Regions from separate parts of the Arthrobacter sp. KKT183 genome, predicted to be linked through region 1. Evidence: riboswitches for the same ligand, from Rfam matches in the RefSeq annotation. Region 1 holds a riboswitch; the other holds the start of a gene.

Region 1 (5,510 bases):
ATAACGCGCACGGTCGGCGCCGCGCCGCCTCAGGACGCCGCCGCGCAGCAGCGGCCGCCCCACGTCACGAGCACGGCCGTCGCGCCGTGACCCGTAGCGCGACGAACCGTCGCGCTTCACCCGTTGCCCCGGTCGCCGGTGCGATCTCGGCCGTCGGCGTGCTCAGCGCCGCTCTTCTCGCCGGCATTTCCCTCACCGCAGCGACTCCATCGTCCGTGGAAACATCCACCACCAGCTCGGCCGCGGACAGCGCTCAACAGCCACGAGCGCACAGCGTTGAGGCCGATCCGAAGGCCGAAGTGGATTTCAGCCGTGTCGCGGTGCCCGGTGCTGCCTCCACTGAGCCGGCGACTGGGTCGGTGAATTCATCCCACCTTCTAGCCGATGGTCCCATCGAGACGACCTCCGGCGATGATACGGAGGATGTGTCTGCGGCCGAACCCGCTGAGCAGTCCGGCCTCGGCACACCGCTGGCCCAAATGACCACCGTCTCGACCTTCGGATATCGCACCAACCCACTGACCGGGTCGCCAGGGGAAATGCACACCGGTATCGACCTCACCGGCGCATGTTCCACTCCCGTCATGGCCGCTGCCAGCGGAGTCATCACCGAAGCCGGATGGAGCCCCTACGGTGGAGGGAACCGCATCGTCATTGACCACGGGGACGGGCTCAAGACCACCTACAACCACCTCGCCACCATTGCCGTCAGCGTAGGCCAAACAGCTGCCCGGGGAGACGTTGTGGGCGGAGTCGGAACCACCGGCAATTCCACCGGCTGCCATTTACACTTCGAAGTCATGATCAACGACGCGCTCGTCGACCCCGCTACCTGGTTATAATCCCGCGCAAGCACGAGGGGCCGGGAAAAAGCCCGGCCCCTCGCGTATGCCTGTTTCCCGGTGTTGTGGTGCTTAGACCGTACCGGAGGGACGGCCGCCCTGCCGGTCGTACCATTCCTCCAGCCAGGACTGCATCTGCCCAATCTCCTCCAACTGGGTCTGGCGGATGGTTCCGCAGAGGGAGAGCAGCTCGGCGTGGCCGGCGTTCTCCAGGCAGGTCCCGCTCTCACGGACCGCAGCCCAGTGGTGCCGGATCATCGATTGCATGAAACGGATTTCGTACTGGGCGCCGGTGAAGTTCTCCATCCGCAGCATCGACTGCATGTCACCGGTGCTCAGCTGAGGGGTGTAGGAGATGCCGTACCAGTCCTGCAACCATCCCTGCATCATGTCGACCTGAGCTGACTGGGAGGCGATGATCGAACTGCACAGCTGCACCAACTCATCGTGGGTTGCTTTCTCCAGGCAGGTCTGGCCCATCATGATCGCCATGGTGTGGTGATCGATCATGTTCTTCAGGAAATCCACTTCGTAACTGGCGACCTGTTCACTCTGGGCCGGCGCGTCAGCCAGAGCTGGTGAGGCCACTGCCAGGCCAGTACCAGTGAACGCCCCGGCGGCCAAAACTGCCGATGCTGCTACGGCTGAAACGTTCCGCTTGTTGATGTTCTTCATAGGCTTCTTACACTCCTTGAGAATTGGTGGGTGGGGGAACGGATCAGTCAGCTGCGTACCGGTCGAGGATTGATTGCATCTGACTGATCTCCTCCTGCTGGGTCTGAACAATGGCATCGCAAAGTTCCACGATCTCCGGGTCAGTGATGTTTGATTCCTGGCATACGAGGATGGCCCTCGAGTGGTGCGGGATCATCGACTTCAGGAACTGCTCGTTTCCGACGAACGTCTCGGTCCGCCCAAGGGCTAACGTGCCCACGAACAGCAGGACGAAACCGGCGAGCAGGGCGATGTTCACCTTGGTGCTCTTGAACATCGACCACATACCCACCACCATGACCACCGCCATCGCGGACACCATGACAAGGGCCATCCAGAAGTTGCTCAGATTGAAATAGAAATGGTCGATCGATCGGACCATCGACATTGACAACACCCACATCAAACCCAGGCTGACGAGTAGGATCACACCGAATTTTAAGTACATCCTGCCCATTCCGTGCCCTCCGTGGCCGGTGTCGTGCCGGTTCCCCTGCGGGTCTGACTCTTTCTCGGGTCCATCCTGCCCGCGTCGCGATTTCTGCGGCGAACTGCTCACCGATTCCTCCCTCCGCTACGGTTTCACTGAACTAGTTGAGGGTCGCGAGCAGTTCCTCACAGGCCTTCTCGCATCGGCGGCATGCTTCAGCACAGATCCGGCAGTGATCATGCATATCGGAGTGCTGCCCACATTCATCCGCGCAGGCCTTGCACGCGATGCGGCATGCTTCCACGATCGCCCTGGTCAGGTTTGCGTCGTAGCCGGTGTGCCGGGACAGCACGTTCCCGGTCGTGGCGCAGATATCCGCGCAGTCCAGGTTGGTGCGAATGCATTTGGTCAGTTCGGCGACCATGTCCTCGCTCAAGCAGGCATCGGCGCAGGCGGTACAGGTCTGGGCGCATTCAAAGCAGGCTTCGATGCACGCGGCGAGTTTTTCCTTGTCCACTCCTCCCAGATCCTTCGGGTAGGTATCGAGCATGGACGTCACATGATGTGTCATTGGTTTCTCCCATTATTGGTGAAGGCTGACAGATACAGCCCTGTTTGGTGAAGTGTTGTCGCGGGAAGGTGTAAGCCCGCGTCCAGCCGACATGTCGGCGAAAAGAATGCGTTGAACTACCGCCTGCCCGGATGCTTGAACCGGGGCGCGAGGGGACCGCCCGGTCTATGTCCGACTGATCGATAGCGCGGTCAAGGACGGGGTGAAGTGCTCCAGTTTTTCCAGCGTTGGGTCAGGCTGGGCAGGAGGCATCAGAGCAGCAAAAGGGAGCTGGCTAACGGGAACGCTGAAGTTCGCAGGATTGTCACCGAGGACAGCACGGTGTGCAGGAGGCGTCGCTTCGGAAGTATCTGCACGTTGTTGGCAACAGGGAACCGTAGCCGGAGACCCCACGGAACCATCAGCTGCCTCTACAGGGGATGCTTCGCCAACTACCGCGACAGGCGAAGTGTTCACCGCCATGCCCATGGTTCCTCCGGGCCCGTGGCTCATCTGCAGGCACAAGGCCGCAGCAGCCGAGGTGGAAAATGCCACCAAAAGCGAAAAGGCCAGCATCACCTGCAGCACCGTTCGAACGGTGCCATGTAGGCGAACGCGTGCTCGCTGCGAAATGGTTGTTCCCTCCCGAACGACTCCTCTAGCTGTCCGACCACCCTAATGAATACTAAGCATGGTGACCAGTGCCGGTTTCTACTCGTCGGGTTAGCCGAAAGAGGATGCCCGCGAAACGCGCCAGGGCCCGTAACTGCAGTCCCACGTCGTCTGGAAAACCGCACGTCGTCTGAAAAACGCTGGAGAAGGATCATGCACGACACTGCAGCCAGAGGGCCAGCGCATGGGGAGCGAACATCAGATTCGTTACCTGAACGTGACATTTCATACCTAAGAGGGTATTCTCGTGAGGTATTCCCGGCACCAGCCGAGAATATTCCTGTGCAGAATGCCGAGTCCTGCCGCTGCCCGGGATCCGTCCGTAATTCCGTTCGGCAGGAACGGGGGACCCACAGATTTACGGGCCATCACATGGTCCTTGGGGTTAAGACGTTTCTGCTTCCGTCCCGGAAGACGAGAAACGACCGGGTGACTCCCATCCGAACCCGACAGCTCACCCCGCAGGCATGGGAGAGGCAATCACGCATGTCACGCAACATTCCGGCGCGCCACCGCGCCACCGTCAATCACTCGATCGTCCTTAAGGGACTGTCCCACTCGACCAAAACCGGTGCCGTCGCACTGGGTCGGCCGGCCATTATCGTCGCAGCAACAGGCGGTCTCGTTGCTGGCGTGGGGGCACCTGCCCAAGCGGGAACCTACGCCCAGGAAGCAGCTACCACAGCCACCCAGGCGCCGGTCTCCGCCCCAGTCGCGGAAGTTCCGGCTGCATCCTCGGCATCGGTTCACACCGTGGTTTCCGGCGACACCATGGGGGGCATCGCAGCCCGCTACGGCATCGAACTCAATACCCTGCTCGCCCAGAACAACCTGTCCTACGCGTCGATCATCTACCCCGGACAGCAGGTCACAGTGTCGGGCGCAGCAGCCGCCTCGACCGATGCTCCGGTAACCGCAGCCCCGGTAACCGCAGCCCCTGCCGCCATCCCGGAAGCGGCACCGGCGAACCAGGTTTCCTACACAGTGGGTAGCCAGCAGGAAGCCCGTATCTCCCTGGCCTCAAGTAGCATCACTCCGGCCCAGCAGTCAGCTCCGACTGCTTCCTCAAGTGGTGTCGGTGCCGCTCTGGTTGCCTCGGCGTACGGCCAGCTTGGTTCCATCCAGGACTGCACCATCCTCGTTGAGGTTGCGCTGCGCTCCATCGGCCTCAACGTAGGCGATCTTGGGCCGACCCAGTTCTACCAGTACGGCACCGTCGTCGGGACCCCAGCCCCCGGTGACCTGGTCATCCGGCCCGGTCACATCGGCATCTACGTCGGTAACGGCGAAGTAATCAGCAGTGGAATGAACGGTGCAAACCTCACCATCAAGCACCCACTGTCCGACCTCGCAGGCTCGTCCTACGTACGAGTCAACGGCTAATCTCTAAGCCGTTTCCCTAGTGTGGAAGAGCAGCAGGCACCTTAGAACGGGGGTGCTTGCTGCTCTTTCTTTTTGCCCAGGACGTGGAAGTACTGCGCCCGGCGTTCAAATGTCCAGCAACAAACCGGCTGGAACTTCTCCGGGATCAAAACGAGCCCACCTGAAATGAAGCCCACCCAAGGGATCTCAGGTATAGATTCCTCGTACCGTGACCGCAACAAGGCTCGGGATGGCGTCCCGGGAGGAGAGCGATCGGGCGGAGCTGAGGGCCTCGATGCAGTACCTGGCAAGGTCCGCCGGGTCCATCGCCAAGTCCGCGGCACTCTCCTGAGCGTCTTCACGGATAAGGTCCGCGATGAAGGCCTCAAGGTGCTGATGCGCATGATCGATATGAGTGGCCCGATGCAGGGCCGGGGCAGACGCGTCGTGGCTCGGCCTGTCATAGACGATCAGCGCGTAGGCCTCTAACACGGCCAGCAACTGCCGTCCCGTGCCGGCTGCTTCAATTCCTAGCGCCGATGAACGATGATGACACCCGCGAGTGGGGGTCGGCGACGTCCCGCGGGGAGTGGGCCCTCATGTACGTCCGGGGGCTGACCATCAGGCAAGGCAAAAAACAACTGTGAGTCTTACGACGGCTGGTCTGGGACTAGCTGGCAGTGTTGATGCCGGTCGTTCTGCCTGGCGCGTGACTCGAAAAACAAATGGCCCCCTTGCGGGTGCATTTCCCCCGACTTGTCCGCGCTGGGTGGGGCGGCCGGCGTTGACCTGTTCCACGTCGGTGGCTTGATTAGAAGCTTGCCCAGCCCCTGCGGTTGTGGCTCATCACAGTATTGCCTCGAAGTGACTCTTCCCGGGTCCAGTGCCGGTCGTGATGCGACCAGTCTTGCCCATTTGAAAGGAAGGAGGGTGGCCGCGT
Region 2 (5,510 bases), 670 kb from region 1:
CACAACGGCGTCGTACATCAACTCGCTGGCGCCACCGACACCGGCGGCAATGCTACCGGCGCCCCGGCCGTCGCGTGTATTGCTCACGCGGCGTTGTCAGCGGGCAGGAATTCGCTCCACTGCGGCAGCGGTTTTTCCAGTTCCCGGATCTGCCAGAACGTCCCCCGGGGCGGCGTAGGCACAATTCGCAGGGACCAACCCAGCGAGGCCAGTGTCTTGTCACCCTTGGCGTTGTTGCAGCGTAGGCAGCAGGCCACCAGATTCTCCCAACTGTCCTCGCCCCCACGCGATCGCGGAACAACGTGATCAATGGTCGAGGCAGGCTTGCCGCAGTAGGCGCACAGGTGGTTGTCACGCCGGAGCACTCCACGGCGGGTCGCGACGGTGCCGCTACGGTAGGGGATCTTCACATACCTGTTGAGGAGGATGACTGATGGCCGCGACAGCACTTCGTTGGGGCCCACTACCGGGTCCTCCCCTTCTGCGACGACGCTGGCCTTGCCCGTAAGAACAAGCACGAGCGCCCGGCGGAAGGTCACGACCGCCAGTGGTTCGTATCCAGCATTCAGAACGAGAGTGCGCATGCACATTCCTCTTTGCCATCCATAGCCGCAGGATTGAATCCCTGAGGTCCCTGAAGCTACGGCGAAGGTACTTCGGATTGACAGTGCAAGAGTAAGCCGTTGCCGGGAGGATCCGTCAATCGCCACGCACGACAAAGCCCTCCGCCTGATAGGCAGAGGGCTTTGTCGAGGGAGGGTAAGGGAGATCAGCCGCCAACGCGGATGTAAACACCGCCGGAGCCGAGTTCTGCAGGTGCCACAACGGTCTGGTTGCCATTGAAACCACCGTGAACGGCCTGCCCTCCACCGATGTATACAGCGATGTGGGCTGCGCCCATGCCACCGTCAGCGTAGTAGATGAGATCGCCGGGAATAGCTTCCGCGGCGCTGACCGTGCGGCCGAGGGAGAGATAGCCGGCCGGCCATCCATGGAAGTTGATGCCGGCAGCGGCAAGGGCGTTGCTGGCGAGGCGGGTGCAGTCCTGGATTACTCCGAGCTGACCCTGCGCAGCGGCAGCAATGGTGGCCGCTACACCCGAGGAGACCTGGGGAGCTGCGGGCGCGGGCTTCTCGGCGACAGCAGCCGGTGCAGCAACAGGAGCCGCTGCCTGTATGGCGACAGCGGCCTCCGCTACGACGGCGGGTGCTGCTTCTGCGACTGTAGCTGTCTCCGCCACCGGAGCGGCTTCGATGATCTGGGCCTGCGGCTGCACAACAGGTACAGCCTCGACAACAGGGGCAGCCACAGTGGGCGCCGCCACTGCCTTGACGGCAGCCTTGTTGAAGGAGATTTTGGCATCCGCCGGGGCCTGAATCGGGGCCTTGGCGCCCTGAACCTCAAGCGTGGTGGTGACGGTGTTGCGCTCCGCGGGCAGCTCCACAGCGTTGGCCGCGACTCCGCTGGACAGAACGAGGCCCGAAGCCGCCGCGATGACGGCTGCCTGGCGACCTACACCGCCGGCGTTGTCACTGACTGCGCGGGCAATGGAGGAGAGGTGGGCTGAACGCTGCACTTCGGCGCGGTGGCGCGCTATGGCACGGGTGTTAGAGGTCATGTGTGTGCTCCAGGTATCTGTTCTTAGCTAACGCGGACGAAGCTAGAGCCAGCGAGATCGGACAGGCTGTGCAGCCCGGTATTCATACCGTTCAGGCCACCGCTGATGACCTGGCCGTTACCTACGTAGATGGCAACGTGACCTGCGGAGACAACGAGGTCACCGGGTGCAGGAGTGGAAACGACTGAGCCGAAAGCGAAGAAATCGCTCGGCGCGATGTCCCCGACCGACTTGCCGATTGAGCGCAGTGCCTTCTCAACCATGGCGGTGCAATCCTGGGCAACGCCGATCTGCGAGTAGGCCGAGCCTACGAGCGCTGCGCCGATTCCGCTGGAGGTGGGCGCCTCGACGGGAGCCGGAGCCTCAGCGGCGGGAGCCTTTACCTCAACCTCTGCCTGGGGAGCTGCCGCAACCTCGACGGCGGGCTCAACGACCGGGGCCGGAGCGGCCACAGCTGCTTCATTCTGAACTACTGCTTCAGCCTGCACTGTGACGGCTGGGGCGGGCTCAACAGCCTCGACGACCGGAGCTGCTACAGCTTCAACGGCTGCTCGCTCGAAGGTGACGGTTGCGTCAGCGGCGGCGCTGACGCTGACCGGCTGAGCTGCCACGGCACTGAGGGTCTTGACTGCCTGGGCCGAGCGCTGGGCGTCAGAAGCGCCATGAGCCGGAAGGCCTGCGGTGAGGACGAGTCCGGAAGCAGCGACGATGACTGCTGCCTGGCGTCCTACGGAACCTGCGTTCGAAGACACAGCCCTGGAAATGGCTGCGAGCGAATTTGTATGAGCCGGAACCGCACGATGGCGCCCCAGCGCAGAGCTATTTGACACGTTGAATTGCCTCTCCCTACGCCTGCGAGGTGAGCTGTCGGATTCGGATGGGAGTCACCCGGCCGCGGATCGTCTCAGATCCAGCGACTTAACCCCAAGGACTTCAAGAAGAAGCCCACAATTGGTTCCCCCGCCCCTGCCATGCGATTGTTGCGAACGGAACTCGTACAGTGGCAGAGCTAGGCGATCTGCACGAGTGCCGCCGAACCCCCTGCGATTCGGCACGAGTTAGACGGTACATCAGTTCTCTGGCTATGTCACATTCCGGTCACGGAACGGTGTGTTCATGATTACGACGCGGCCAACCGGCGCGGAAAATGACTCAGAGCCAGCCGAGCGGATCGACGTTTTTGCCGTCGACAAGGACCTCAAAATGCAGGTGGCATCCGGTTGAGGCGCCTGTGGAACCCACGCGTGCTATCGCGTCGCCACGCTCCACAACCTGGCCCACCGCCACGTCCATGGCCGACAGGTGGTTGTAGGTGGTTTCCAGTCCGTTGGCATGCTTGATCACCACACGGTTGCCGCCCCCGTATGCGTGCCAGCCTGCAAACGTGACGGTGCCGGCCGCAGCCGCCAAGACGGAGGTCCCGCAGGCTTCGCTCATGTCCTGTCCGGTGTGGAGTTCCCCTGCACCGGTGATTGGGCTGATCCTGGCTCCGAAAGCGGAGCTCATCACCATACGGTCCAAGGGTGCTGAGAGAGAGCCCTTGGCCTCCGCAGTCACGATGTCTCCACCGGATGCGGAAACGATCTCGGCAAGCTTCGCATCGGGATCGAAGGTGCTGTGCAGTGCCGCGCGGTCAAATGAGACATCCGCACCGGCGGCAGCCTGCACTGGCTGCAGTTCTTCCTGCTCAGCTGCAGCAGCCACGGTTTGCGCTTCAGCGGGCACCACTGCGGCGGTGGTGGGCAGCGCAACCGTGAGCACCATGCCAGAGGCAGCGGCCGCAATGGCAACCTTCTGGCTGAGTCCGGCGAAGGAAACGTCGCGGCGAGTGCTGGCTGCGCGGCGTCGTCGTTCGGTGCGTTGGGCATCACGGGGGCGTAAGGAAACTACCGGGGCTACCGTTCCGGTGCGGGCTTCACGGCGGGGCAGCGGATTATCCGGGCAGGTGGAAACCGGCGCCGGGAAAGCGTTGATTTCAGTGCACACCGGGCTGGACGGCGCTGCTGCTTTGTCCGCAGCCTGACGTGCCAAGCGCTCAGCTCGTTCCCGCCTATGCGCATCGCGTGGCCGCGCTTCAGCGACCGGGGTGCTCGCACGGCGGCGCCCCGAAGCAGTGTTCGACAAGGAGACCCTTTCTCATTTTTTGCCTGCGAAGTTAGCTGTCGGATTCGAGTATGAGAAAACTCGGTTCAGATCCCTGCGGTGTGGCAGCATCCGAACTTCACCCCAAGGCCATGGCATGCCATGACCGGTTGTGGGTCCTCCGCCCCTGTCCATCTGTGTAACACTGCGTTCGCTGACAGGGTTAGGCAGGCGAACCAGGTAACGCTGGAGTATCAGCGCCAGGAACCAACTATAGCCGTGAGCGCCGGAAAGTAATCATTTCGTAACCATGCTGTGGATATCCTTCGGGAATCCAGAGCCTTCCAGGTCCGGCGCCTCAGAACTGCGGCTGAACCGCCACAAAAACATGCGAAGCAACTTCCGGCGGCAACTCCAGCGCACCCTCCACGCCGGGCACCCGAACGGACACGTAGTCTCCCACTGCCTGTAGGGTCATCTGCGCTCCGGGACGCAGACCGCCTTCGTCCAGTTGGGTCAGCAGTTCGGGATCCACCTGAATGGGTTCGGCCAGCCGGACAAGGGTCACAATCGAACCCGCAGTGTAGTTTGCCATCGTGTCCGTAAGCGTGCGCACGCCCAAGGTGAACGCTTCCGACGGGGTACCGCCCAGGGCCTCAAGGCCAGGGATGGGATTGCCGTAGGGTGATTCGGTCGGCTGGCCCAGCAGCTCATACAGGCGCCGCTCAACCCGCTCGCTCATCACGTGTTCCCACCTGCACGCCTCATCGTGGACGTAGGCCCAGTCCAGGCCGATGACATCGGAGAGCAGTCGTTCCGCCAGCCGATGCTTGCGCATCACCTCGGTGGCCCGCCGGCGCCCGAGCTCGGTCAGTTCAAGGTGACGGTCGCCGGTCACCACTACGAGTCCGTCACGTTCCATCCGACCGACAGTCTGCGAGACCGTAGGGCCTGAGTGACGAAGGCGCTCGGCGATCCGGGCACGCAGCGCAACGATGTTTTCTTCCTCAAGTTCAAGGATTGTCCGCAGATACATCTCGGTGGTGTCGATGAGGTCCGTCATTTGCGGGGTTCAGCTCCTTGGCACTGGTGCGGTTTGAGCGTTGATGCAGCGGCTGCCTGCAGTGCCCAACAGATGGGCCGCCGTCGTCATCCCTACGCCCCACAAGGTTAACCCATTTACACAGCGTCACCCGCCCCGCTGATCCGGGCGCATCCGAAGCCGGTCACAATGCATCTGCGCTGAGCGTGCTGGGGCAGAATGGTCTGCGACCCCATCGCAAGCAACCTCCCTGGAGTAACCATGAGCGATCCCGCCGACATCCGCATCCCCGCCGAGCTGCTGCCGCAGGATGGCCGGTTCGGTGCGGGTCCCTCCAGAACGCGCCCCGAGCAGCTGGAAGCGCTGAACCGGGCAGGAACGGCCCTGCTTGGAACCTCACATCGGCAGGCACCGGTCAAGAATCTGGTGGGTTCGGTCCGGGCCGGTTTGATGGACTTCTTCGGCGCCCCGGAAGGCTACGAAGTGATTCTCGGTGTTGGAGGGTCCACTGCTTTTTGGGATGTCGCCTCCTTCGGTCTCGTTGAAGCACGCGCGCAGCATCTCTCCTTTGGTGAGTTCGGATCCAAGTTCGCAGCGGCGACGTCCAAGGCACCATTCCTGGGCGAGTCAACGGTCATCACCTCTGACCCCGGCTCCCGGCCGGTGCCCGTCGCGGAGCCGGGCATCGACTTCTATGCCTGGCCGCAGAACGAAACCTCAACCGGTGTGGCGGCGCCGGTCGAGCGGGTGGCGGGCGCGGATCACGGC

What was found. Region 1 has a riboswitch for cyclic di-AMP ahead of ACZ2GY_RS16545 (LysM peptidoglycan-binding domain-containing protein). Riboswitches for the same ligand answer to the same signal wherever they lie in the genome.
Region 2: linked by a shared signal. The riboswitch ahead of ACZ2GY_RS02555 (NlpC/P60 family protein) and the one ahead of ACZ2GY_RS16545 (LysM peptidoglycan-binding domain-containing protein) in region 1 are both predicted to bind cyclic di-AMP.

Annotation. Positions count from the first base shown of each region.
Region 1 is NZ_CM145770.1:3,502,848-3,508,357, reverse strand. Features, by position in the region: gene ACZ2GY_RS16565 (M23 family metallopeptidase) at 1-842, shown strand, start outside; gene ACZ2GY_RS16560 (DUF305 domain-containing protein) at 915-1,517, opposite strand; gene ACZ2GY_RS16555 (DUF305 domain-containing protein) at 1,561-1,944, opposite strand; gene ACZ2GY_RS16550 (four-helix bundle copper-binding protein) at 2,147-2,557, opposite strand; cyclic di-AMP (ydaO/yuaA leader) riboswitch at 3,490-3,691, shown strand; gene ACZ2GY_RS16545 (LysM peptidoglycan-binding domain-containing protein) at 3,695-4,591, shown strand; gene ACZ2GY_RS16540 (hypothetical protein) at 4,778-5,062, opposite strand; partial or broken gene ACZ2GY_RS16535 (IS110 family RNA-guided transposase) at 5,510-5,510, shown strand, end outside.
Region 2 is NZ_CM145770.1:511,944-517,453, reverse strand. Features, by position in the region: gene mobA (molybdenum cofactor guanylyltransferase) at 1-87, opposite strand, end outside; gene ACZ2GY_RS02565 (HNH endonuclease) at 84-584, opposite strand; gene ACZ2GY_RS02560 (NlpC/P60 family protein) at 770-1,618, opposite strand; gene ACZ2GY_RS02555 (NlpC/P60 family protein) at 1,642-2,448, opposite strand; cyclic di-AMP (ydaO/yuaA leader) riboswitch at 2,454-2,613, opposite strand; gene ACZ2GY_RS02550 (M23 family metallopeptidase) at 2,771-3,649, opposite strand; cyclic di-AMP (ydaO/yuaA leader) riboswitch at 3,747-3,940, opposite strand; gene ACZ2GY_RS02545 (metal-dependent transcriptional regulator) at 4,059-4,763, opposite strand; gene serC (phosphoserine transaminase) at 5,004-5,510, shown strand, end outside.